DNA from 3 places in the Cupriavidus sp. FW305-F7 genome. Region 2 is predicted to be linked to each of the others. Evidence: predicted binding sites of a transcription regulator. Region 2 holds the regulator's gene; each other region holds the start of a gene.

Region 1 (7,626 bases), on a different contig from region 2:
TACCCACGCCGCCCGAAGGGCCGCGATCAGGCCCCCAGCACGATCGCGCCGGGGTCACTAAGATAGCGAGCCATATGCATTGCCCGCGTGCGGCACCAGCCGCCCGCCATCCACCACATGAATCACGACTCTATCCCCAACGGCGCAGGCGTCGCCTGGTCCGTGCTGGACCTGGCCCCCATCCCTGAAGGCAGCGATGCCGGCCAGGCCATGCGCAACTCGCTCGACCTGGCCCGCCATGCGGAGCAGTTGGGCTACCACCGCTACTGGCTGGCCGAGCATCACAATATGCCCGGCATTGCCAGTGCCGCCACCGCCGTGCTGATCGGCTATGTCGCCAACGGCACCAGGACCATCCGCGTGGGTTCGGGCGGCGTGATGCTGCCCAACCATTCGCCGCTGGTGATCGCCGAGCAGTTCGGCACGCTGGCCTCGCTCTACCCGGGCCGCATCGACCTGGGCCTGGGCCGCGCGCCCGGCACCGACCAGGCCACCGCGCGCGCCTTGCGCCGCCACCTGTCGGCCGACAGCGCCGATACCTTCCCGCAGGATGTGGAAGAACTGCAGGCCTATTTCGAAGACGTGCGCCCCGGCCAGCGCCTGCGCGCGGTGCCCGGCGCCGGGCTCAAGGTGCCGATCTGGTTGTTGGGTTCGAGCCTGTTCAGCGCGCAGCTGGCCGCGGCGATGGGCCTGCCGTTCGCCTTTGCCTCGCACTTTGCGCCGGGCTTCATGCGCCAGGCGGTGGACCTGTACCGACGCACCTTCCGGCCCTCCGAAGCGCTGGACCGGCCTTATGTGATGCTGGGCCTGAACGTGTTTGCGGCCGAGACCGGCGACCAGGCGCGCCGCCTGTTCAGCTCGCTGCAGCAGCAGTTCCTGGCGCTGGTGCGCGGCACTCCGGGGCAGCTGCGCGCGCCGGTGGATGATATCGAATCACTGTGGACCGAGAGCGAGGCCGACCATATCCGCCGCTCGCTGGCGTGCTCCGTGGTGGGCGATCCCGACGCCGTGCGTGCCGGCATGCAGCGTTTTGTCGATGACCTGCGCCCGGACGAGCTGATGCTGGCCGGGCAGATCCATGACCACCAGGCGCGCCTGCGCTCGTTCGCCATCGCCGCCGATGCGGCGCGCAGCCTGAAGACCTCATCAGCGCTCTGAGCGCCTGCGATGCTCCGGTATGGCGTGCGCCGCACTTGCGGCGTGCGCCCGTGAGCGCGTCTCCCCTAATCCTGTTTGCGCACCGCCGATCCGCTCGGATACATTAGAAGGTCCGAGACACAGAGAGGCACGGCTCCCGCAGCACGCGCCCGACAGTCCGCCCGATCCACCACCCCATTCATCACCCATGGGGCCGACGGCAGCGACGACAGGAGACAACGATGGACCTGCGGCAACGCGAGCACATCGAGACGGTGGTCCAGGCCACCACATACCTTGCCCCGCCGGCCGTGCTTGCGGACCGGATCGCGCACGACGCCATCATCCAGAACTCATGGCGCCGCTGCGTGCACCAGTACGGCCTGGATCCGTCGCGCATGCAGGAGGCGCGCATCCTGCCGCAGCCGCGCCTGCGCGAACACCAGGAACGTATCGACGACTTCGCGCGCATCGCGCGCCACGGCCTGCAAAGCCTGTATGGGCAGGTGGCGGGCCTGGGCTATGTGGTGCTGCTGACCGATGCGCAGGGCGTGACCGTCGACTATATCGGCGAGGCCCGCAGCGATGCCGCGCTGCGCCACGCGGGCCTGTACCTGGGCGCCGAGTGGAGCGAGAGCGGCGCCGGCACCTGCGCGGTCGGCACCGCCCTGGCCACGGGCCAGGCGCTGACGGTGCACCAGGCCGACCATTTCGACGCCACCCATATCCCGCTGACCTGCACCGCCGCGCCGCTGTTCGACACGCACGGCAACCTGCATGCCATCCTCGACATCTCCGCGCTGACCTCGCCGCAGGCCAAGGACAGCCAGGGGCTGGCGCTGCAGATGGTGCGCATCTACGCCGCGCATATCGAGAACGCCAACTTCCTGCGCGCGCACCGCCGCGACTGGATCCTGAAGCTGAACGTGGCGCCGGAGTTCGTCGACGTCAATCCCGAATACCTGCTGGCGCTGGACGAGGCGGGCCGCATCGTCGGCCACAACCACCGCGCCAGGCTGATGCTGGAAGGCGAGCTGGGTGGTGCACCGGGCGCCACCGTGCTGGGCCAGCGGTTCGAGACGCTGTTCGACGCGCGCCTGGAAGACCTGGGCCATTACGTCTATTCGCGCCCGAGCGAGCAGCGCCTGGTGGCGCTGACCCGCAGCGGCGGCCTGCTGTACCTGAGCGTGCTGCCGCCCGCGCTGCGCTGGCAGGCGCCGCCCGCCGAAACGCAGGTGGAGATGCCGGATGCGCTGGCAGCACTGACCGGCGGCGATGCCGCGCTGCAGCAGCAGTTGCAGCGCGCGGCGCGCCTGGTCGATTCGCCCATCAACCTGCTGATCCACGGCGAGACCGGCAGCGGCAAGGAGTTCCTGGCCAAGGCGCTGCATCTTGCCAGCGCGCGCCGCGGCGGGCCGTTCGTAGCGGTGAACTGCGCGGCGATCCCTGAAACCTTGATTGAAAGCGAATTGTTCGGCCACCTGCCCAACAGCTTCTCCGGCGCAGGCCCGCGCGGCAAGCGCGGCCTGATCCAGGAGGCCGACGGCGGCACGCTGTTCCTGGACGAGATCGGCGACATGCCGCGCGAGCTGCAGTCGCGGCTGCTGCGCGTGCTGGCCGAGGGCGAAGTGCTGCCTGTCGGCGCCGCGCGGCCGGTGCCGGTGCGGCTGCGGGTCATCTCCGCCACGCACCACAGCCTGGAGCAACTGGTGGCCGACGGGCGCTTCCGCGAGGACCTGTACTACCGCCTCAACGGCGCGCGCTTTACGCTGCCGCCGCTGCGTGCGCGCACCGACCTGGACTGGCTGGTCCGCAAGCTGCTGCAGGAAGGGGGCGCAGAAGGCGGCGAGATCACGCTGTCGCCCGCGGCACGCGAGCGGCTGCACCGCCACCGCTGGCCCGGCAACCTGCGCGAACTGCGCAACGTGCTGGAGTACGCGCGCGCGGTCTGCGCCGACGGCTATATCGATGTGCCGGACCTGCCTGACAGCCTGGCGGGACCCGCTCCGTCCGCCGCCCTGCCGCAGCCAGGGCCCGCCCAGTCACCCGCTGCCGCGCCGTTCGATCCGCACCAGTTGCCGCCGGAAGGCATGCTGCTGATGCAATACCTGCGCGCCTCCGGCTGGAACCTGAGCGCGGTCGCGCGTCAGATCGGCGTCAGCCGCATGACGCTGTACCGCCGCATGGAGCGCTACGGCATCCAGTCGCCCAACCGGCGCGACGGCGGCCCAGAGCCCACCGACGCATAAGCCGGCAGGCAGCACGGCGCACGCGCGCCATCCCTGCGATACGGTTGTCCATCCCCTGTACACCTGCGCTGTGACACCTGTCACAGCGCAGCGTCGCTTTTGCCCTTCCGCCTCGGGGTAATCCCTCGGATCCGACCCCGCTGATACCCCTGTTTCCCCGGTTTTCACTGCCTGCGCGCACTGGCACGGCCATTGCAAATACGCTTGGCAAGACAACGACAACAGGAGACGGGCAATGGGGCACGCAGCAGGCGCCAGCGCGCAGATCGCGCCAGTGGTCGGCATCATCGCCAACCCGATTTCCGCGCGCGACATCCGCCGCGTGATCGCCAACGCCAACAGCCTGCAGCTGGCCGACCGCGTCAATATCGTGCTGCGCCTGCTGGCCGCGCTGGCGTCCTGCGGCGTGGAGCGCGTGCTGATGATGCCCGACCGCGAAGGCCTGCGCGTCATGCTGGCGCGGCACCTGGCACGCCGGCAGGGGCCGGACTCGGGGCTGCCCGCGGTCGACTACCTTGACATGCCGGTCACCGCGCGCGTTGACGACACCCTGCGCGCCGCGCGCTGCATGGCCGATGCGGGCGTGGCCGCCATCATCGTGCTGGGCGGCGACGGCACCCACCGCGCGGTGGTGCGCGAGTGCGGCGCGGTGCCGATCGCGGGCCTGTCGACCGGCACCAACAATGCCTACCCCGAAATGCGCGAACCCACCATCATCGGGCTGGCCACCGGCCTCTATGCCACGGGCCGCATTCCCCCTGCGCAGGCGCTGGCGTCGAACAAGCGGCTCGACATCGTCATCCGCGACGGCAACGGCGGCTTTCGCCGCGATATTGCGCTGGTGGATGCGGTGATCTCGCACGAGCACTTCATCGGCGCGCGCGCCTTGTGGAAGACCGACACGCTTGCCGCCGTCTACGTGTCCTTTGCCGACCCCGAGGCCATCGGCCTGTCATCCATCGCCGGGCTGCTGGAGCCGGTGGGCCGGCGCGAAGAGGGCGGCCTCGCGATCGAGCTGGCCGCCCCCGGCGAAGGCGAATTCGACCTGTGCGCGCCGATCGCACCCGGCCTGATGTGCACCGTGCCGGTGGCCGGCTGGCAGCGGCTCGAACACGGCCGGCCCCATCGCGTGCGCCAGCGCAGCGGCATTGTCGCGCTGGACGGCGAGCGCGAACTGGCCTTCGGGCCGGACGACGAAGTCACCGTCACCCTGCATGACCACGCCTTTCGCAGCATCGACGTCGCGGCCTGCATGCGCCATGCCGCGCGCCACCACCTGATGCGCCGCCTGCCGCGGCACGCCGCGGCGGGATGACGCGCGGGCACCGCGTCCGCCCGCTTTTCCCCTTTCTTGAAGTGCAACACCTGAAAACGAAGGAGACAGACATGACAGCCAGAGCTTCTCAAGATTCCGCCGCGCTGCCGCTCGATAAGGAGACGTTGCTGACGGTGTACCGGAAGATGCGCACCATCCGCGATTTTGAAGAACGCCTGCACGTGGACTTCGGGCGCGGCGACATCCCGGGCTTCGTCCACCTGTACGCGGGCGAGGAAGCCGCGGGCGTCGGCATCCTGCACCACCTGAACGATGGCGACCGCATCGCCAGCACGCACCGCGGCCACGGCCACTGCATCGCCAAGGGCGTCGATCCGGTGGCGATGATGAAGGAGATCTACGGCAAGAAGGGCGGCTCGTGCAATGGCAAGGGCGGCTCGATGCATATCGCCGACCTGTCCAAGGGCATGATGGGCGCCAACGGCATCCTGGGCGCGGGCGCGCCGCTGATCTGCGGCGCCGCGCTGGCTGCCAAGTTCCGCGGCAAGGGCGAGGTCGGCATCACCTTCTGCGGCGACGGCGCCTCCAACCAGGGCACCTTCCTGGAGAGCCTGAACCTGGCCGCGGTGTGGAACCTGCCGGTGATCTTCGTGATCGAGAACAACGGCTATGCCGAATCGACCTCGCGCGATTACGGCACCGCGGTGGACAGCTACGTGGACCGCGCCGCCGGCTTCGGCATCCCGGGCGTGACGGTGGACGGCACCGATTTCTTCGCCGTCCATGAAGCGGCCGGCGAAGTGATCCGGCGCGCGCGCGAAGGCGGTGGGCCGTCGCTGCTCGAATGCAAGATGGTCCGCTTCTACGGCCACTTCGAGGGCGATGCGCAAACCTACCGCGCCGCAGGCGAACTCGACGATATCCGCGCCAACAAGGATTGCCTGAAGCTGTTTGGCCGCGCCGTGACCCAGGCCGGCGTGGTCGCGCGCGAAGAACTCGACGCCATCGACCGCGAGGTCGCCGCGCTGATCGAGCATGCCGTGCAGGAGGCCAAGGCCGCACCGCAGCCCGGGCCCGAAGACCTGCTCACCGACGTCTACGTCAGCTACTGATCCGCCACGCGCTAACTCAATATCAGGAGACAAACCATGGCTCGCAAACTGAGCATCAAGCTGGCGATCAACGAGGCGATCGACCAGGAAATGACCCGCGACCCCAGCGTCATCATGCTGGGCGAAGACATTGTCGGCGGCGCCGGCGCGGACGGCGAGAAGGACGCCTGGGGCGGCGTGCTGGGCGTGACCAAGGGCCTGTACGCCAAGCACGGCGACCGGCTGCTGGACACGCCGCTGTCTGAATCCGCTTACGTGGGCGCCGCCATCGGCGCCGCGGCCTGCGGCATGCGCCCGATCGCCGAGCTGATGTTTATCGACTTCATGGGCGTTTGCTTCGACCAGATCTTCAACCAGGCGGCCAAGTTCCGCTACATGTTCGGCGGCAAGGCCGAGACCCCGGTGGTGATCCGCGCGATGGTCGGCGCGGGCTTTCGCGCGGCCGCGCAGCACAGCCAGATGCTGACGCCGCTGTTCACTCATATCCCCGGACTGAAGGTGGTGTGCCCGTCCACGCCGTACGACACCAAGGGCCTGCTGATCCAGGCGATCCGCGACAACGACCCGGTGATCTTCTGCGAGCACAAGAACCTATACGGCCTGGAGGGCGAGGTGCCCGAAGGCGCCTACGCGATTCCGTTCGGCGAGGCCAATATCGTGCGCGACGGCAAGGATGTGTCGATTGTCACCTACGGGATGATGGTGCATCGCTCGCTCGAAGCGGCCGCCACGCTGGCCAAGGAGGGCATCGAGGCGGAAGTGATCGACCTGCGCACGCTCTCGCCGCTGGACATGGACACCGTGCTGGAATCGGTCGAGAACACCGGCCGCCTGGTGGTCGTGGACGAGGCCAGCCCGCGCTGCAATATCGCCACCGATATCTCCGCGCAGGTCGCGCAGCAGGCCTTCGGCGCGCTCAAGGCCGGCATCGAGATGGTGTGCCCGCCGCATACGCCGGTGCCGTTCTCGCCGACGCTGGAGGACCTGTACATCCCCAGCGCCGCGCAGATCGTGGCCGCCGCGCGCAAGACCATGAAGGGAGGCAAGCACTGATGGCAACCGCAATTTCCCCCACGATTATCCCGATCGTGATGCCCAAGTGGGGCCTGTCGATGAAAGAAGGCACGGTCAATGCGTGGCTGGTCGACGAAGGCACCGAGATTACCGTGGGCCTGCCGATCCTCGACGTGGAAACCGACAAGATCGCCAATGCGGTGGAGGCGCCCGACGCGGGAACGCTGCGCCGCAAGGTGGCGCAGGCCGGCGACGTGCTGCCGGTGAAGGCGCTGCTGGGCGTGCTGGCACCTGCGGAGGTGAGCGATGCGCAAATCGATGACTATGTCGCGGCTTATGAAACGCCGGCGGACGATGCTGGCGAAGAAGAAGCCGCTGCCGCGTACCAGTTTGCCGACGTCGACGGCATCCGGGTCCGCTATGCCCGCAAGGGTGGCGGCGCCGAAACCGTGCTCTTCATCCACGGATTTGGCGGAGACCTGGACAACTGGCTGTTCAACCTCGATCCCCTGGCCGACGCGTACACCGTGGTGGCGCTCGACCTGCCCGGCCACGGACAGTCGTCGCCGCGGCTCGCGGGCACGACGCTGGCGCAGATGGCCGGCTTTGTAGCGCGCTTCATGGACGAGACCGGGATCGAGGCGGCGCATGTGGTCGGCCATTCGATGGGCGGCGGCGTGGCGGCGCAACTGGCTGTGGATGCACCGCAGCGGGTGCTGTCGGTGGCGCTGGTGTCGCCGGTGGGCTTTGGCGACGCCGTCAACAGCGGCTATACCGAGGGCTTCGTCAGTGCTCAGTCCCGGCGTGAGCTCAAGCCCGTGGTCGAGCTGCTGTTCGC
Region 2 (7,626 bases):
TTGCCGGCGGCAGGCCCGCGCCAGGCCGAGGACATGATCGCCTATACGCAAGGGCTGATGGACCTGGGCGCCACGGTATGCTCGCGCGGCAAGCCGGCCTGCCTGGCCGATGCCGGCGCGTGCCCGCTGTCGGCCGACTGCGTGGCGCGCCGCGACGGTCTCACCGGCGTGCTGCCCACGCCCAAGCCGCGCGCGGCCATCCCCGAGCGCAGCACGGTGATGCTGCTGGTGCGGCGCCAGCGCGAAGTGCTGCTGCGCCTGCGCCCCGGCAGCGGCATCTGGGGCGGGCTGTGGAGCCTGCCTGAGATGCCGGTCGACAGCGTGCCCTTCGACGCGGAAGCCGCCGAGGCGGCGGCGCTCGACTATGCCAGCGCCTTCGGCAAGCCCGCGCGCGCCGCGCTGACCGGCGAGCTGACCCATGTGTTCACGCACTTCCGCCTGCTGATCCGTGCCATCCGGGTCGATGTGAGTGCGGACGGCGCAAGCCTGATGGCGCAGGACAGCGCCGCGGAAGCCGCGCAGCGCTGGATCTCGCTTGACGATCTCGATGCGGTGGGGACGCCCGCGCCGGTGCGCAGGCTGCTGGAGGACCAGGCGCGCGGCGGGCTGTTCTGAAGTCTGGGGTTGGGGATCCGCGCCTAGAGCATGTGGTTCTGGCGCATGTAGCGGTGCACGATCTCGATGCGCATGCCGGCATCGGGCAGCGCCATCAGCATCTGCTTGGCCTTGAGCGGCACCGGCAGCAACTCACACAGCCGGTTGGCGACCCAGCTCGGGTCGTCCCACAGGTAGGGCTCGTCGAACGGCAGCCGGTCAGGGTGCTCGGCGTGCAGCCGCGTGACAATGCGCCGCAGCGCATCCAGGCATTCGCCCAGCAGCTCCAGCTTGCAGTCGATGATGTCGGGGGGCAGCACCTCGGCGCGGGCGACCAGCAGGCCGTCGTCGCGGGTGTCATGGCTGACGATATGGAAGCGCTCGCGGCCGCGCGCGCGGATCAGCAGAACGCCCAGCTGCTCCATGTTGCAGTCGACGATTTCCGCCAGGCAGCCGACCAGCTCGGGCACGGTAGGCTGGTCCGGCCGGGCCACTTCCTCGCCGCTTTCGATCAGGCAAACGCCAAAGGGTGTGTTGTCGCGCAAGCAGTTGCGCACCATGTCGACATAGCGCGCCTCGAACACGCGCAATGGCAGCCGTCCACCGGGAAACAGCACGGTGTGCAACGGGAACAGCGGCAGGTTGTCGAGCGTCCGTGGCGGAACTTCTGATCCCGTGGGACGGTAGAGGTCGGTCGAGGACATGCAGTGCCAGCTTGGGTATCGCGCAGCAATGGGCCAGCCGGCCAACGCGGTGCGCAGATGCCAGTGATGCCAGTGGGCAGTCCCGCCTGCGTCAGCCCGCCGGTGCGAGCTCTCGGTGTCTCACCAGCACATTACCATGCGCCCGGAAGTAGTTGGCAAGCCTTTCCGTAATATAGACCGAGCGATGCTGCCCGCCGGTGCAGCCGATCGCCACGGTCAGGTAGCTGCGGTTGTCGGCAATGAAGCTTGGCAGCCACTTTTCCACATAGGCGCGGATATCCTCGGCCATTGCCAGCACCATTGGCTGGGCCTGCAGGAAGTCGATCACCGGCGTGTCACGCCCCGTCAGCGGGCGCAAGGCCAGGTCGTAATAGGGGTTGGGCAGCGAGCGCACGTCGAACACCATGTCCGCATCGCTGGGCACGCCATGCTTGAAGCCGAACGACTCGAACAGCAGCGTCAGCCGCTGGCTGTCGTCGCGGATCAGCTCCTTGATCCAGCTGCGCAGCGTATTGGTGCGCACATTGCTGGTGTCGATGCGGTGCGCGGCCTCGGCCAGCGGGCTCAGCAGCGCGCGCTCCATCTCGATCGCTTCCATCAGCGCGGTGTCGTTGAAGGCCGGTTCAACGCCAGGGCCCGGCATGCCGTCGGTACGCACCGACAGCGGGTGGCGGCGGCGCGTCTCGGAATAGCGCTGCACCAGTGCGTCGGTGCTGGCGGTCAGGAACACCACCTCGACCTGGTGCTCCGCGGCCAGCGCGCGCACGGTGTCGGGCAGCTGGTCGAGCGACTCGCGGCTGCGGATGTCAGTGGCGACGCCCAGGTGCGTATAGCCCTGGCTGTCGAGGTAGCGGGTCAGTTCCGGGATGAACTGAGCCGGCAGGTTGTCCACGCAGTAGTAGCCTGCGTCTTCGAGCACGTTCAGTGCGACGGACTTGCCGGAACCGGATATGCCGGTGATGAGGATGATGCGCATAGCAACTGAAGCATAGCATCACGTGATGAAGGCGTCATGACACCACGCACAAAGCAAGCATGGCGAACCTCGCGGTTCGCCATGCTTTTGCCGTCAGTTTGCGGCGCTGGGTGCGGCTCAGGCTGCCTTGGACAGGCATTCCTTCATGTAGGCCTTGTATTCGTCGCCCTTCTTGCCCTTGCCCGACTTGCTGCAGGAAGCCATTTTCTCCTGCTGGGTCTTGGACGCGCCCTTGGACAGGCACTCCTTCATGAACGCCTTGCGTTCGTCGCCCTTCTTGCCGGCGGCTTGCGTATTGCAGGCCTTCATCTTGTCCTGCTGGGCGTTGGCTGCGGGCTTGTCCGGGGTAGCCGGGGTGGCGGGCGTGGCAGGCATGGCCGGCGTTGCCGGTGCGGTGGCCGCTGGCTTGGCTGGCGTGGCGGGGGTTGCCGGCGTGGCCGTGGTCTGTGCAAAAGCGCTGGCGGCGATCATCGGGGTGACCAGCGCGCACATCGCGATCAGTTTCTTCATGCTTGCTCTCCTGGATGTGGAAAACTTCATGGCCGCGCGCCATTGCCGGCGTTGCAGCTTCCGTAACGGGCGCGATGCCCATTACAGCACAAAACGGAGCATGCCTGAAGAACGTTGACGTTCTGCGTCAACGCCGTTGTAAGCAAATGAAAACGCTGGGGCTCAGAGCAGGCGGCCCTGGCCGCGCGAAACCGCATCGGCCTGCATCGCGGCGCGCTGCCGGTCCATGAAGTCGCGCAGCGTATCGATGCCGCGCAGGCGCAGGATGGTGTTGCGCACCGCGGCCTCGACCAGCACGGCCAGGTTGCGCCCGGCCGCCACCTGGATCTTGACCATGTGGATCGGCAGGCCCAGCACGTCCAGGTATTGCGAATCGAGCGGCAGCCGCTCGAACTCGCCGTCGTTGCGGCGCACCAACTGCACCACCAGTTTGATCTTCATCTTCCGCCGCACCGCGGTCTCACCGAAGATGGTCTTGATGTCGAGCAGGCCCAGGCCGCGCACTTCAAGCAGGTTCTGCAGCAGCGGCGGGCAGCGGCCTTCGATAAAATCCGGCCCCAGGCGCACGAAGTCCACGGCATCGTCGGCCACCAGCCCGTGGCCGCGCGAGATCAGTTCCAGGCCCAGTTCGCTCTTGCCCAGGCCCGATTCGCCCATGATCAGCACGCCCATGCCCAGGATGTCGAGGAAGACCCCGTGCATGGTCACGCGCGGCGCGGAGATGCGCGACAGGTACAGGCGCAAGTGGTCGATCACCGCGGCCGACGACACCGGCGTGGTGAACAGCGGCGTGGACGAGCGCGTGCAGCGCAGTTCCAGGTCGGGCGGCGGCTCCATGCCGTCGGCGATCACCAGGAAGGGCGGCTCCAACAGGATCAGCTCGCCCATCTGGCGCTTGCGGGTCTCATCGTCCAGCCGCTGGTAATAAGTGATTTCGGGCTTGCCGAGCACCTGGATGCGGTTGGGGTGGATCAGGTTCAGGTGGCCCACCAGGTCGGCGGCGGAGGTGGCTTCGCGGGCGAACTCCACGTCGAAGGCGCGGTCCGCGCCTTCCAGGCCGGCCACCCACGAGAGTTTGATGTCGGCTGCGTTGTCGTCGAAGATGGACTGGGAGGTGACGCCGGTGAGTTCCATGCGGTATGACTGGTGGGGCGGTTTGCGAAGCGCCTGGCGCCTGCCCGGTCTGGTGCCGGCCCGCCTGGGGGATCAGGGGATCAGGGATGCCATGCGATCAGCAGCTGATGGACGGCATCGGGCGTCGGCAGCGTGGCCAGTCCTTCGCGCATGTCGCGGTCGGAAAGCAGTTGCGCGATTTCTGACAGGATTTCCAGGTGCTGCTGCGTAGCCTGTTCGGGCACCAGCAGGAAGATCAGCAGCGATACCGGCTTGCCATCCGGCGATTCGAACGGAATCGGCTCGGCCAGGCGCATGAAGGCGGCCAGCGGCTGCTTCAGGCCCTTGATGCGGCCGTGCGGGATCGCCACGCCGGCGCCCAGGCCGGTGGATCCCAGCGACTCGCGCGCGAACAGGTTGTCCGTCACGATGGCGCGCGCCACACCATGGTTGTTCTCGAACAGGAGCCCGGCCTGCTCGAACACACGCTTCTTGCTGGTGACGCTGACGTCCAGGGTGATGTTGCCGGGTGGCAGCAATTTGGCCAAACGATTCATGGGCGATGCGCAGGATTTCAGTTAGCGGGCAGATCGTTCCGCGGGGCAGTGGGCTGGCTCCGGGCTGCCGTTGGCCTGGCCGGAGGCGTCCGGCCCATTATAGAGCAGCGACTACCCCCGTATTGTGCAGCGCAGCGGGGCAAGCCGGTGCAGAACGATACATGGTGATGCAATCGTGCCTCCGGGCCGGGAGCCGGCGCACCGATGCGGGGCGCGGCCAGGATTCCCTCTCTTTGTATGGCGCAGCATACACCTTGGCGCTGCGCTTGCGAACACTCTTGCCCATTCGGGTGAAAAGCGTTGGCTCCGGCGCCACAGCCGGGCCGCACCGCCAGTGCGGGCGCGGCATGCCGGCGGCAACCCGGAACGCAAGGGCGCAAAAAAGCCGCGCTTCGTGGCGCGGCTTGCCTGTTCAATCCTGATTCAGCAGCCCGCTGCGGGGCTGCCGGGCACGGTCATTGCTGCATTTGCGCTGCGGCCATCTGGTACTTGACCGCTTCGCGGTCGTGGCCTTGCACGCGATCCTTGTAGCGGATCACCTGACGGTCCAGCTTGTCGACGAGTGCGTCGATCGCTGCATATAGGTCTTCGTGATGCGCCTCGACAAAGATGTCCTTGCCCTTGAGATGTAGATTAATTTCCGCGTACTGACGCCGGTCCTTTTCCTTGTGGTTGTCGACAGAGAGCAGCACGCTAACGCCAATGACCTGATCGAAATGCCTGACGATTCGCTCCAGCTTCGTTTCCACGTACTCACGCAGAGGGGGCGTGATGTCCAGGTGGTGTCCACTGATCTTGAAGTTCATAGCGCTTCTCCTTCTGAAAGAGCCTCACCAGGCAGGCGGTGGGCTCGGCTACAAAGACTTGCGGAGATTGACTGCGGGGATCTTCAGGGCTTCGCGATACTTGGCAACAGTGCGGCGCGCAACAACAAAGCCTTGCTCACCCAGCAGTTCGGCAATGCGACTGTCGGAAAGGGGATTCCTCGGGTCTTCGGCTCCTATCAGTTGCTTGATCAAGGCGCGGATGGCCGTTGATGAAGCCGCGCCACCGGTTTCGGTGGACACGTGGCTGCCGAAGAAGTACTTCAGTTCGAAAGTACCCATCGGCGTTGCCATGAATTTATTGGTCGTCACCCGGGAGATGGTTGACTCGTGTAAACCCAGTGTATCGGCAATCTCCCGCAAAACCAAGGGGCGCATGGCGATTTCGCCGTGACTGAAAAAGTTCTTTTGACGCTCGACAATGGCCTGCGAGACACGCAGGATTGTGTCGAACCTTTGCTGGATGTTCTTGATCAGCCAGCGCGCCTCTTGCAGCTTTTGCTGCAGTCCGGCCGTGCCGGACTCACCCTTCGCGCCACGCAGGATTTGGGCATACATATCGTTGATGCGCAGCCTCGGCATCACATCCGGATTGAGCTGCGCGATCCAGCCGCCGCCACCCTTGCGCACGAACACGTCCGGCACCACAAAGTCCGCTTCCGGGCGGCTGTACGCATGGCCGGGGTAGGGCGCCAGCGAGCGGATCAGTTCGTGTGCGGACTTCAGTGCCACTTCATCTACCTGCAGTGCCTTCTTCAGCCGCGTGTAGTCGCGTACTGCGAGCAACTCCAGGTGATTGCTAACGATGTTCAGCGCCAGTTCGCGTTGCGGGTGCGTCAGGCGTCGCAACTGCAGGGCCAGGCACTCGGCGGCGTTGCGCGCACCCACGCCGGGCGGGTCGAAACTCTGCAGCAGCGTGAGGATGGCGTGGACTTCGTCGATCTCGAACTCGAGTTCTTCCGGCAACTCCGTGCAGATCTCCTCAAGCGATGCGCTCAGGTAGCCATCGTCGTCGAGCGATTCGATCAGGAAGATGGCCAGGCCTTTGTCGCGCGCCGAGATCTTCAGCGGCGTGAGCTGCTCCATCAGGTACTCGCGCAGCGTGGGCTCGGCCTCGCGCAGCTGCATCGGCGTTTTTTCATCCTCGTCGCCCTGGGGGCGGCGGGCAAAGTCGTCCAGGCTCCAGTCGCCGCTGCCGTAGTCGTCGCCGTTGCCGCTGTCGCCATAGCTGTCGTCGTCACCCGCGCCGTCGGCGCGAGCCTCGCCATTGCCCTGGGGCTCAGCCGGGGCGGGCGCCGGTGCGCTCTGCAGGTTGACCGAGCCGTCGGCCGCCACGCGCAGCGGGCTTTCGATCCAGTCGTTCTCGCGCTCGAGCAGCGGGTTTTCCGTCAGCGCCTGTTCGACCTCTTGCTGCAGTTCCAGCGTGGAGAGCTGCAGCAGCCGGATCGACTGCTGCAGTTGCGGGGTCAGGGCCAGATGCTGGGAAAGACGGAGCTGTAGCGACGGTTTCATGCGAGCTATTCTATGCGCATCTTTCCGTTGTTGGAACGGAAATTGCTATCGCTTATGCGGTCCGATCGCCGCTGGCTGTGGGAGGGCCCACGCGCGCCCGCGAAGAGGCCTGCCGCTCGCGGGCAGGCCGTTAAGTCACATGCGGAAGTTCTCGCCCAGGTAGACGCGCCGCACTGCGTCATTGGCGATGATTTCCTCGGGCTGGCCCGCGGCCAGCACCGTGCCTTCGCTGATGATGTAGGCGTGGTCGCAGATGCCGAGCGTCTCGCGCACGTTGTGGTCGGTGATCAGCACGCCGATATTGCGTGCCTTGAGGAAACTGACGATGCGTTGGATCTCGCCCACGGCGATCGGGTCCACGCCGGCGAAGGGTTCGTCCAGCAGGATGAAGCGCGGCGACGACGCCAGCGCGCGCGCGATTTCGACACGGCGGCGCTCGCCGCCCGATAGCGACAGCGCCGGGTTGTTGCGCAGGTGCGCGATCTGCAGGTCGTCGAGCAGCGAATCCAGGCGGCGCTCGATCTCGGTCTTGGGCAGCGGCTTGCCGTTGCTCACCTGAAGCTCCAGCACCGCGCGGATGTTCTCTTCGACGTTGAGCTTGCGGAACACCGAGGCTTCCTGCGGCAGGTACGATAGCCCCATGCGCGCGCGCTCGTGGATCGGCAGGCCGCTGATGTGGTCGCCGTCGAGCACGATATCGCCTTCGTCCAGCGCCACCAGGCCCACGATCATGTAGAACGAGGTGGTCTTGCCCGCGCCGTTAGGCCCGAGCAGGCCGACCACCTCGCCGCTCTTCACGTCGAGCGAGACGTCCTTGACCACCGTGCGCGAGCCAT
Region 3 (7,626 bases), on a different contig from region 2:
CGCCTCGAACATCCTGGGCATGCAGCTGGTCACGCACCAGACCGGCCCGGAAGGCAAGAAGGTCAACCGCCTGTTGATCGAAGAAGGCGCCGACATCAAGAAGGAACTGTACGTTTCGCTGGTGGTGGACCGTGTTTCGCAGAAGGTCGCGCTGATGGCCTCGAGCGAAGGCGGCATGGACATCGAAGAAGTCGCTGCCCACAGCCCGGAAAAGATCCACACCCTGATCATCGAGCCGTCGGTCGGCCTGACCGACGCTGAAGCCGACGACATCGCCCGCAAGATCGGCGTGCCCGACGCGAGCGTGGCGCAAGCCCGCCAGGCGCTGCAAGGCCTGTACAAGGCGTTCTATGAAACCGACGCTTCGCTGGCTGAAATCAACCCGCTGATCCTGACCGGCGACGGCAAGGTCATCGCGCTGGACGCCAAGTTCAACTTCGACTCGAACGCGCTGTTCCGTCACCCGGAAATCGTTGCCTACCGCGACCTGGATGAAGAAGACGCCAACGAAATCGAAGCCTCGAAGTTCGACCTGGCCTACATCTCGCTGGACGGCAACATCGGCTGCCTGGTGAACGGCGCCGGCCTGGCCATGGCCACCATGGACACCATCAAGCTGTTCGGCGGCGAGCCGGCCAACTTCCTCGACGTGGGCGGCGGTGCCACCACCGAGAAGGTGACCGAAGCCTTCAAGCTGATGCTGAGCAACCCGAACGTAGAGGCCATCCTGGTCAACATCTTCGGCGGCATCATGCGTTGCGACGTGATCGCCGAAGGCGTGATCTCCGCTTCCAAGGCCGTGCACCTGACGGTGCCGCTGGTCGTGCGCATGAAGGGCACCAACGAAGACCTCGGCAAGAAGATGCTGGCCGACTCGGGCCTGCCCATCATCTCGGCCGACACGATGGAAGAAGCCGCCCAGAAGGTGGTGGCCGCTGCCGCTGGCAAGTAAGCCGTCGCACGAACGCAACCATACGCGAACGCGGGCGGTGCGCAGGCGCTTTGATGCGCCCTCGCGCGCGCCGCTCGTAGCCAAGCAAAGGATTACAGCATGTCGATTCTGATCAACAAAGACACCAAGGTCATCACCCAGGGCATCACCGGCAAGACCGGCCAGTTCCACACCCGTGGCTGCCGCGACTACGCCAACGGCAAGAACTGCTTCGTCGCGGGCGTGAACCCGAAGAAGGCCGGTGAAGACTTCGAAGGCATTCCCATCTACGCCAGCGTCAAGGACGCCAAGGCCCAGACCGGCGCCACCGTGTCGGTCATCTATGTGCCGCCCGCAGGCGCCGCTGCCGCGATCTGGGAAGCCGTTGACGCCGACCTGGACCTGGTGGTCTGCATTACCGAAGGCATCCCCGTGCGCGACATGATGGAAGTCAAGGACCGCATGCGCCGTGAGAAGAAGAAGACCCTGCTGCTGGGACCGAACTGCCCGGGCCTGATCACGCCGGACGAAATCAAGATCGGCATCATGCCGGGCCACATCCACAAGAAGGGCCGCATCGGCGTGGTGTCGCGCTCGGGCACGCTGACGTACGAAGCCGTGGGCCAGCTGACCGCGCTTGGCCTGGGCCAGTCGTCGGCTGTCGGCATTGGTGGCGACCCCATCAACGGCCTGAAGCACATCGACGTGATGAAGATGTTCAACGACGATCCGGAAACGGACGCCGTGGTCATGATCGGCGAGATCGGCGGTCCGGACGAAGCCAACGCGGCTTACTGGATCAAGGAAAACATGAAGAAGCCGGTGGTTGGCTTCATCGCTGGCGTGACCGCGCCTCCGGGCAAGCGCATGGGCCACGCCGGCGCGCTGATCTCGGGCGGTGCCGATACCGCCCAGGCCAAGCTGGAAATCATGGAAGCCTGCGGCATCAAGGTGACCAAGAACCCGTCGGAGATGGGCCGCCTGCTGAAGGCAATGCTGTAAGACGTACCTTGCCATTCCCGCCAGCGCGGGAATGGTGCACCAGGCAATGCCCCCGCCCGCGCGGGGGCATTGTCATTCTGGCGCAGCGGGGGGCAGGGATACCCCCTAGGCGAAACATGACAGGATTGAAATGTAATCGAAAGGTTCATGCGGTAAACAGTCATGTTCGTATTTTGAGACATCCGAAACCCCGTCAGATGACGGGTGTGCCACCTAAAAAATCGAGGAGCCCTGCCGTGGAACTGCTGTCTTCCACCACATTCTGGATTGCGTTGGGATCGATCATCCTGACCAATATCGTCCTGTCCGGCGACAACGCGGTGGTGATCGCGCTCGCCTCGCGCAACCTGCCGCCCGCCCAGCAGAAGAAGGCCATCTTCTGGGGCAGCGCCGCCGCCATCATCATGCGCGTGGTGCTGACCGTGGCCGCGGTCAAGCTGCTGAGCCTGCCGTACCTGAAGATCGTCGGCGCCGTGCTGCTGGTCTACATCGGCGTGCAACTGCTGACCGGCGATGACGACGAGGAAGGGCACGATGGCAAGGACAATATCTGGGCCGCCATCCGCACCATCCTGATCGCCGACCTGGTGATGTCGCTCGACAACGTGGTGGCCGTGGCCGCCGCTGCGCAGAAAGGCCCCGAAGGCAGCCAGCTGATGCTGCTGATCATCGGCCTGGGCCTGTCGATCCCGCTGATCGTGTTTGGCAGCACGCTGCTGCTCAAGGTCATGGAGCGCTTCCCGGTCATCATCGTGCTGGGTGCCGCGCTGCTGGGCTACCTGGCGGGTGAGATGCTGGTCAGCGACCCGGTTGACGCCGCCTGGTTCGAAGTCCACGTGCCGCACGCCCACCTGGTATTCGGCGCCGCCGGCGCGATACTGGTGGTGCTTATGGGCAAGCTGCTGAGCCGCCGGTCGGCACAGACCGCCTGACGAGGTTCCGCCCAGGCGAGAAGGGCGGCCAGCTGGCCGCCCTTTTTCGTTGGCGCGCCGGCAAGGCGGTCGTCGGTGCCTTGGTCAACTAACTCATGTGAGTGATCGCACATTTTGTCGGGTTGACCTGTGATAGCGGGCCTGGGTGACAAAATTTGGCGCAACTGGCGAGCATCCCCCTGATGGGTGACGAAATTTGTCGCTTTTCACCCTCTACGGATGGGGGATGCTGCTGGCACGCTTACTGCTCAATAGTCCCCGCGTCACGCAACCGAAGACGTGCAACGCTTAACCAAAATCTCTTCGAGGGGTCAAATCATGCAACGGGTACAACAACTGAAGAAGCTGGGCCGTCGTGTCCAGAAGGGCTTTACGCTGATCGAACTGATGATCGTGGTGGCGATCATTGGTATTTTGGCCGCGATCGCGATTCCGCAGTATCAGGACTATGTGACGCGGAGTCGCTGGTCTGAAAACCTTTCGTCGATTGCAGCTTTGAAGCAGGCGATTGCCGAATGTGTGCAGACAAACGCCTTGGCAGCAGGCGCGATTGCTGCCCCCTGTAATACTTCCCTCAACCTCGCAACCGCTGCGGGTGGTGGTTTTACTGCAATCCCTAATCCTCCCAATGGCCTCGTGGACTATGGTGTCACTACGGCGGGCGTGATTACTATTGTCGGGCGGGCCCAACTGGCGACCGGTGGTTGTACGGTGACAATTACTCCGGCCATTACCGCTTCCTCCGTGACATTTGCAGCGGCCACTACCGTTTGCGGCAAGCCTCAGACTGGTATCTAATCAGCAGTCCATTGGGCAATAAAGCGCCTTCGGGCGCTTTTTCTTTATCCGCGCTACAAGCTATCATGCGCCTTTCCCCAAACCAGGCGCCTCAATGCCGCCGTCCCGGACAACCCTCCCGTCGGCTGCCCTCATCGCAGCAATCGTCTTCCCACTGCTAGTTTCCCGGCACACGCTGCCGCTGGCGACGTTCTATGGCGAATGGACTGCCGCATTCTGTGCCATCGCCGTCTTCGCCTTCCATGCGATCCACAAGTCCCCAGCAGCGAGTTCGGAAACCCATATGTGGCTTCCGTGGGGCTGCCTGCTGTTTGTCTGGCTAAGCCTTGTCAGCCTTTTACTCGGCGCCCTCGGTCACGCTGACATCACTGGCAGCCGGCTGATCACGATTCTCACGCTGATCCTTGGAGCCGCAGTGACTTGCGCTGGATGGTGGTATCGACGCGCGCCAGCAACAACCACGCAGGACATCGGCGATGCCTTCGCCACGGCCTTTCTCATTGCGGGGTCGCTCGGTACGCTCACGCAATGGGTGCAGCTCTTCCACCTCGAACCCCGCGCCTTCGGCCTCGTCTCCACCTACTTCTACGACAACAATCGCCGCCTCTGGGGCAACCTGAACCAACCCAACCACCAGGCCACCGTTGAAGGCCTGGCGTTGGTGGCGTCAGTGTGGCTGGCTTCGCGTGGCCGCTTGCGTTTCCCGATGTGGCTCGCCGCCGTAGTCTTGCTAGAAAGCGGCATCGTGCTGTCCGGTTCGCGCACCGGCGTGCTGCATGTTGGCCTGGCTGCGGTCTATGCACTGGTCGCAGCGTGGCTCGCACGAGGCGGGCGGAGCGACTCGGATCCAATGCAGCGACCAGTCGGTCTGCTCGTCGCAGCAGTAGCAATGGTGGCGATGCTGCTGATCCTGCAGCCCGCGATCCGTGCGGCAGGGCAAGCCTTCGACTGGCGCCTGTTCGACACCATCGCCCAACTCGAAGCAGAAGACCAGATGTCCGCGCGCGGCGCGCTGTGGACCCACGCGCTGGCAATGTTCCGCTCCCACCCCTGGTTCGGTGTCGGCTGGGGCGAGTTCGGCTGGGCGCAATTCCAGCAGATGCAGCAAGTCGGCGTGAAGGTGGAGATGTCCCTGCACGCCCACAACGCCATCCTCGACTTGCTGGCGAAGACGGGCATCGTCGGCGCCGCCGGCGTAGGCCTGATCCTGCTGGCGTGGCTATGGCGCGTGGTTCGCGTTCGCCTGTGGCACGGCGATAGCGAAGAGCGCAAGCAGACCGTGCTGGTTCTTACCTGGCTGGCGATGCTGTGCGCGCATTCGATGCTCGAATACCCGCTGCATTACCTCTATTTCTTCCTGCCGTTCTGCTTCATGCTCGGTTGGCTGGAGCCGTCAGGCTTCGGGCGTTGGCGCGTGCCGATGCCAGTGGCACGGGCGCTGGCGATCGCGTTTGTCGTGGTGGCCGCGGCCGTGCTGGCCACCATGTGGCAAGACTACCGCCGCGCCGAAGCCCGCGAATACGCCAGCAGCGAAGGCCACCGCAATGCCTTGCCGATGCCGCGCTTCTGGTTCCGCCAGCACGCGCAGGCCGACGCCGCCGGCCTGGCCACCATTACGCCGGCCAATGCGGCAGATTTGTTGCCCGCCCACATCGCCGCCGTGCACCTGCTGCCTACGCCGACCATGATCGCGCGCACCGCATGGCTGCTGGCGCTGACCGGCGATCCTGCGCAAGGTCGCCAGTGGATGGAACGGCTGCGCTGGTACTACCTTGGCGATGAAGTCGCGCAATACGCTGAGATTGCGAAGGCATGCCGCGACCTGACGCCAGATGAACGCCCGCAGGCATTCTGCGCATGGGTTGGCGACCGTTCGCGTCGGTACTCCGAATGGCCCCGGGGCTGACCTAATAGTACGGATACGGGCTGTAATATACCGGTGGCGGAGGCGGCGGATTGTAGTAATACCGCGGCGCAGCGGCGACGCGTCCGGGGGCGGGCACGCGGTTGCCGCTGGCGTACATGCACTGTACGTAGGCGGCATCGTATTGCTGTTGCGTGCCGTAACCCGCGTACTGGGCATTGCCCGCGCCGACCGCCGCGCCAGTCAGCAGGCCTACGCCCGCACCCACCGCCGCACCCGAACCGCCATTAAAGGCCGCACCCGCCGCTGCGCCCAGCGCGGTGCCGACTACGGCGCTGCCGACGGCCGCATTGTTGGCGGCCTGCGAGGATGAGACACGGCCCACCCGCCCGAAGGCGAACTGGCGGCAGTTGTAGTCGTCGGCGCGGAACTGTTCGAAGCTCTTGCCGGTGCCCGGCAGCACCATCACGCTGGGGCCGGCAGGCATCACGGCGCACGCGCCGAGGGTCAGGGTGGCCACGGCCAGCGTGGCGCGGGTCAGGGCATGCATGGTGTCACCCCGCATCAGGAGTTGGCCGGCGGCTGTGCCGGTATGCGCTGCCAGCCGCCGGGACAGGACTGCACATAGGGGTAGTAGCCTTCGGGCTGGTCGCAGTGGTACCACCAGCCCTGCTGCGGCGCTACGCCGTCCGGGCCGGGGACCGGCACGGGGCCGTTCGGTCCCTGTTCGATGTACTGCGGCGGCGCCGCGGGTGCGGTGACCACGGCGGGCGGGTAGTAGTACGGGGCGGGGTAGCCATACGGGTAGCCGCCGTAGAACACGCCGGGCCCGAAATAGAGGCCCACGCCGACGCTTGTGCGCGTCTTGATAAAGCCGCCGTGTGCGTCGCTATCGTGCAAAGCGGCATCGTGGAGATCGGCCCGCCCGGCGAGGGCGGCGCCGCTTGCGGCCGTGGCCGCCAGTGCCAGGGCGATCTGGCAGAGCATGCGCCCGTTCATGGTATCCACCTCTTCTCCGCGCGCACCGCATGGCACGCCACGGACAGGGTCAGCAGGCCGCAACCAGCGCGGGCCTGCAATCGTATTGAATACCAAATTGTCCCGCGCCGGCGCCACGGCGGCGCCGCTGGAAATGCGGCGTTACCTTTATTACCGGGGAACGACGTTGGCGTAAGACGTCGTGACCCAGCCCATCGCGGCGCGTGTTGCAGGCGTCACGTGGGGAGGTCAGCCGGCCGCCACCCAATCCCCCGACTTGCCCCCATGCTTTTCCAGCAACTTCACATTGCCGATTACCATGCCGCGGTCCACTGCCTTGCACATGTCGTAGATCGTCAGTAGCGCCACCTGCACGCCGGTCAGCGCTTCCATCTCCACGCCGGTCTGGCCGCGGGTCTCGGTGCGCACGGTGCAGGCGACGGTGGCGGTGGCCTCGTCCAGCGCGAACTCGACCGCCACCTTGGTCAGGCCGATCGGGTGGCAAAGCGGGATCAGGTCGGCGGTGCGCTTGGTGGCCATGATCGCCGCGACGCGGGCGATGCCGATCACGTCGCCTTTCTTTGCGCTGCCGTCGCGCACCAGCGCGAAGGTGGCGGGCTCCATCGTGATGGTGCCGGTGGCCACGGCGACGCGGTGGGTGCTGGCCTTGTCGCCGACGTCGACCATGTGGGCCTGTCCGGCGGTATCGAAATGGGTGAGCTGGGTCATGATCGTGAGCTTCAGTGTGAACTGCGTGCAGGTGGCCGCCAGCGTCCCTGGGAAGCATCCGATGGGAACGGCCACGGGAGGCCGCTATCATAGCAACATGCCAAAACACCCATCGCTTCGCAGGTCTGCAGCACGCGGCCCTGGCGCCGTGGCGGACGCTGTTCCTGCCGGTTCCGCGTCACATCGCGGCGACGACAGCCATTGCCGCGCTGGCGGCGCATGGACGCCATGGCGGCGGCCGCTGGCGGCGCTGCTGGCGCTGACGTTGGCGGCGCCGGCCTGGCCCCAGGGTACGCCGCGCACGACCACGGCGCCAGCCACGCCGGTGGCGGCCACGCCCGCGGCCAGGCCGCCGCAGCCGGTGCCCGCCATCTCCGGCGAGGCCAGCGACC

What was found. Region 2 encodes sigma-54, which starts transcription at its own class of promoters, with help from an activator protein. Its sites were predicted from a motif close to TGGCANGNAANCTGCTTT; they were not measured.
Region 1: a site for sigma-54 is predicted at 3,568-3,585, ahead of AC3WL8_RS17225 (ATP-NAD kinase family protein). Genes of this name have one in related genera too.
Region 3: a site for sigma-54 is predicted at 3,099-3,116, ahead of AC3WL8_RS37205 (pilin). Genes of this name have one in related genera too.

The regions. Positions count from the first base shown of each region.
Region 1 covers NZ_JBYSYC010000016.1:148,545-156,170, forward strand. Annotated here, with positions in the region: gene AC3WL8_RS17215 (LLM class flavin-dependent oxidoreductase) at 118-1,158, shown strand; gene AC3WL8_RS17220 (sigma-54-dependent Fis family transcriptional regulator) at 1,380-3,386, shown strand; gene AC3WL8_RS17225 (ATP-NAD kinase family protein) at 3,622-4,701, shown strand; gene AC3WL8_RS17230 (thiamine pyrophosphate-dependent dehydrogenase E1 component subunit alpha) at 4,773-5,774, shown strand; gene AC3WL8_RS17235 (alpha-ketoacid dehydrogenase subunit beta) at 5,811-6,827, shown strand; gene AC3WL8_RS17240 (acetoin dehydrogenase dihydrolipoyllysine-residue acetyltransferase subunit) at 6,827-7,626, shown strand, end outside.
Region 2 covers NZ_JBYSYC010000007.1:56,828-64,453, forward strand. Annotated here, with positions in the region: gene mutY (A/G-specific adenine glycosylase) at 1-615, shown strand, start outside; gene AC3WL8_RS08720 (LON peptidase substrate-binding domain-containing protein) at 639-1,298, opposite strand; gene rapZ (RNase adapter RapZ) at 1,390-2,274, opposite strand; gene AC3WL8_RS08730 (PsiF family protein) at 2,392-2,784, opposite strand; gene hprK (HPr(Ser) kinase/phosphatase) at 2,947-3,918, opposite strand; gene ptsN (PTS IIA-like nitrogen regulatory protein PtsN) at 3,999-4,454, opposite strand; gene hpf (ribosome hibernation-promoting factor, HPF/YfiA family) at 4,910-5,260, opposite strand; gene AC3WL8_RS08750 (RNA polymerase factor sigma-54) at 5,309-6,790, opposite strand; gene lptB (LPS export ABC transporter ATP-binding protein) at 6,926-7,626, opposite strand, start outside.
Region 3 covers NZ_JBYSYC010000071.1:2,736-10,361, reverse strand. Annotated here, with positions in the region: gene sucC (ADP-forming succinate--CoA ligase subunit beta) at 1-952, shown strand, start outside; gene sucD (succinate--CoA ligase subunit alpha) at 1,052-1,933, shown strand; gene AC3WL8_RS37210 (TerC family protein) at 2,170-2,865, shown strand; gene AC3WL8_RS37205 (pilin) at 3,184-3,663, shown strand; gene AC3WL8_RS37200 (PglL family O-oligosaccharyltransferase) at 3,758-5,569, shown strand; gene AC3WL8_RS37195 (hypothetical protein) at 5,571-6,077, opposite strand; gene AC3WL8_RS37190 (hypothetical protein) at 6,092-6,526, opposite strand; gene moaC (cyclic pyranopterin monophosphate synthase MoaC) at 6,755-7,234, opposite strand; gene AC3WL8_RS37180 (beta-barrel assembly-enhancing protease) at 7,332-7,626, shown strand, end outside.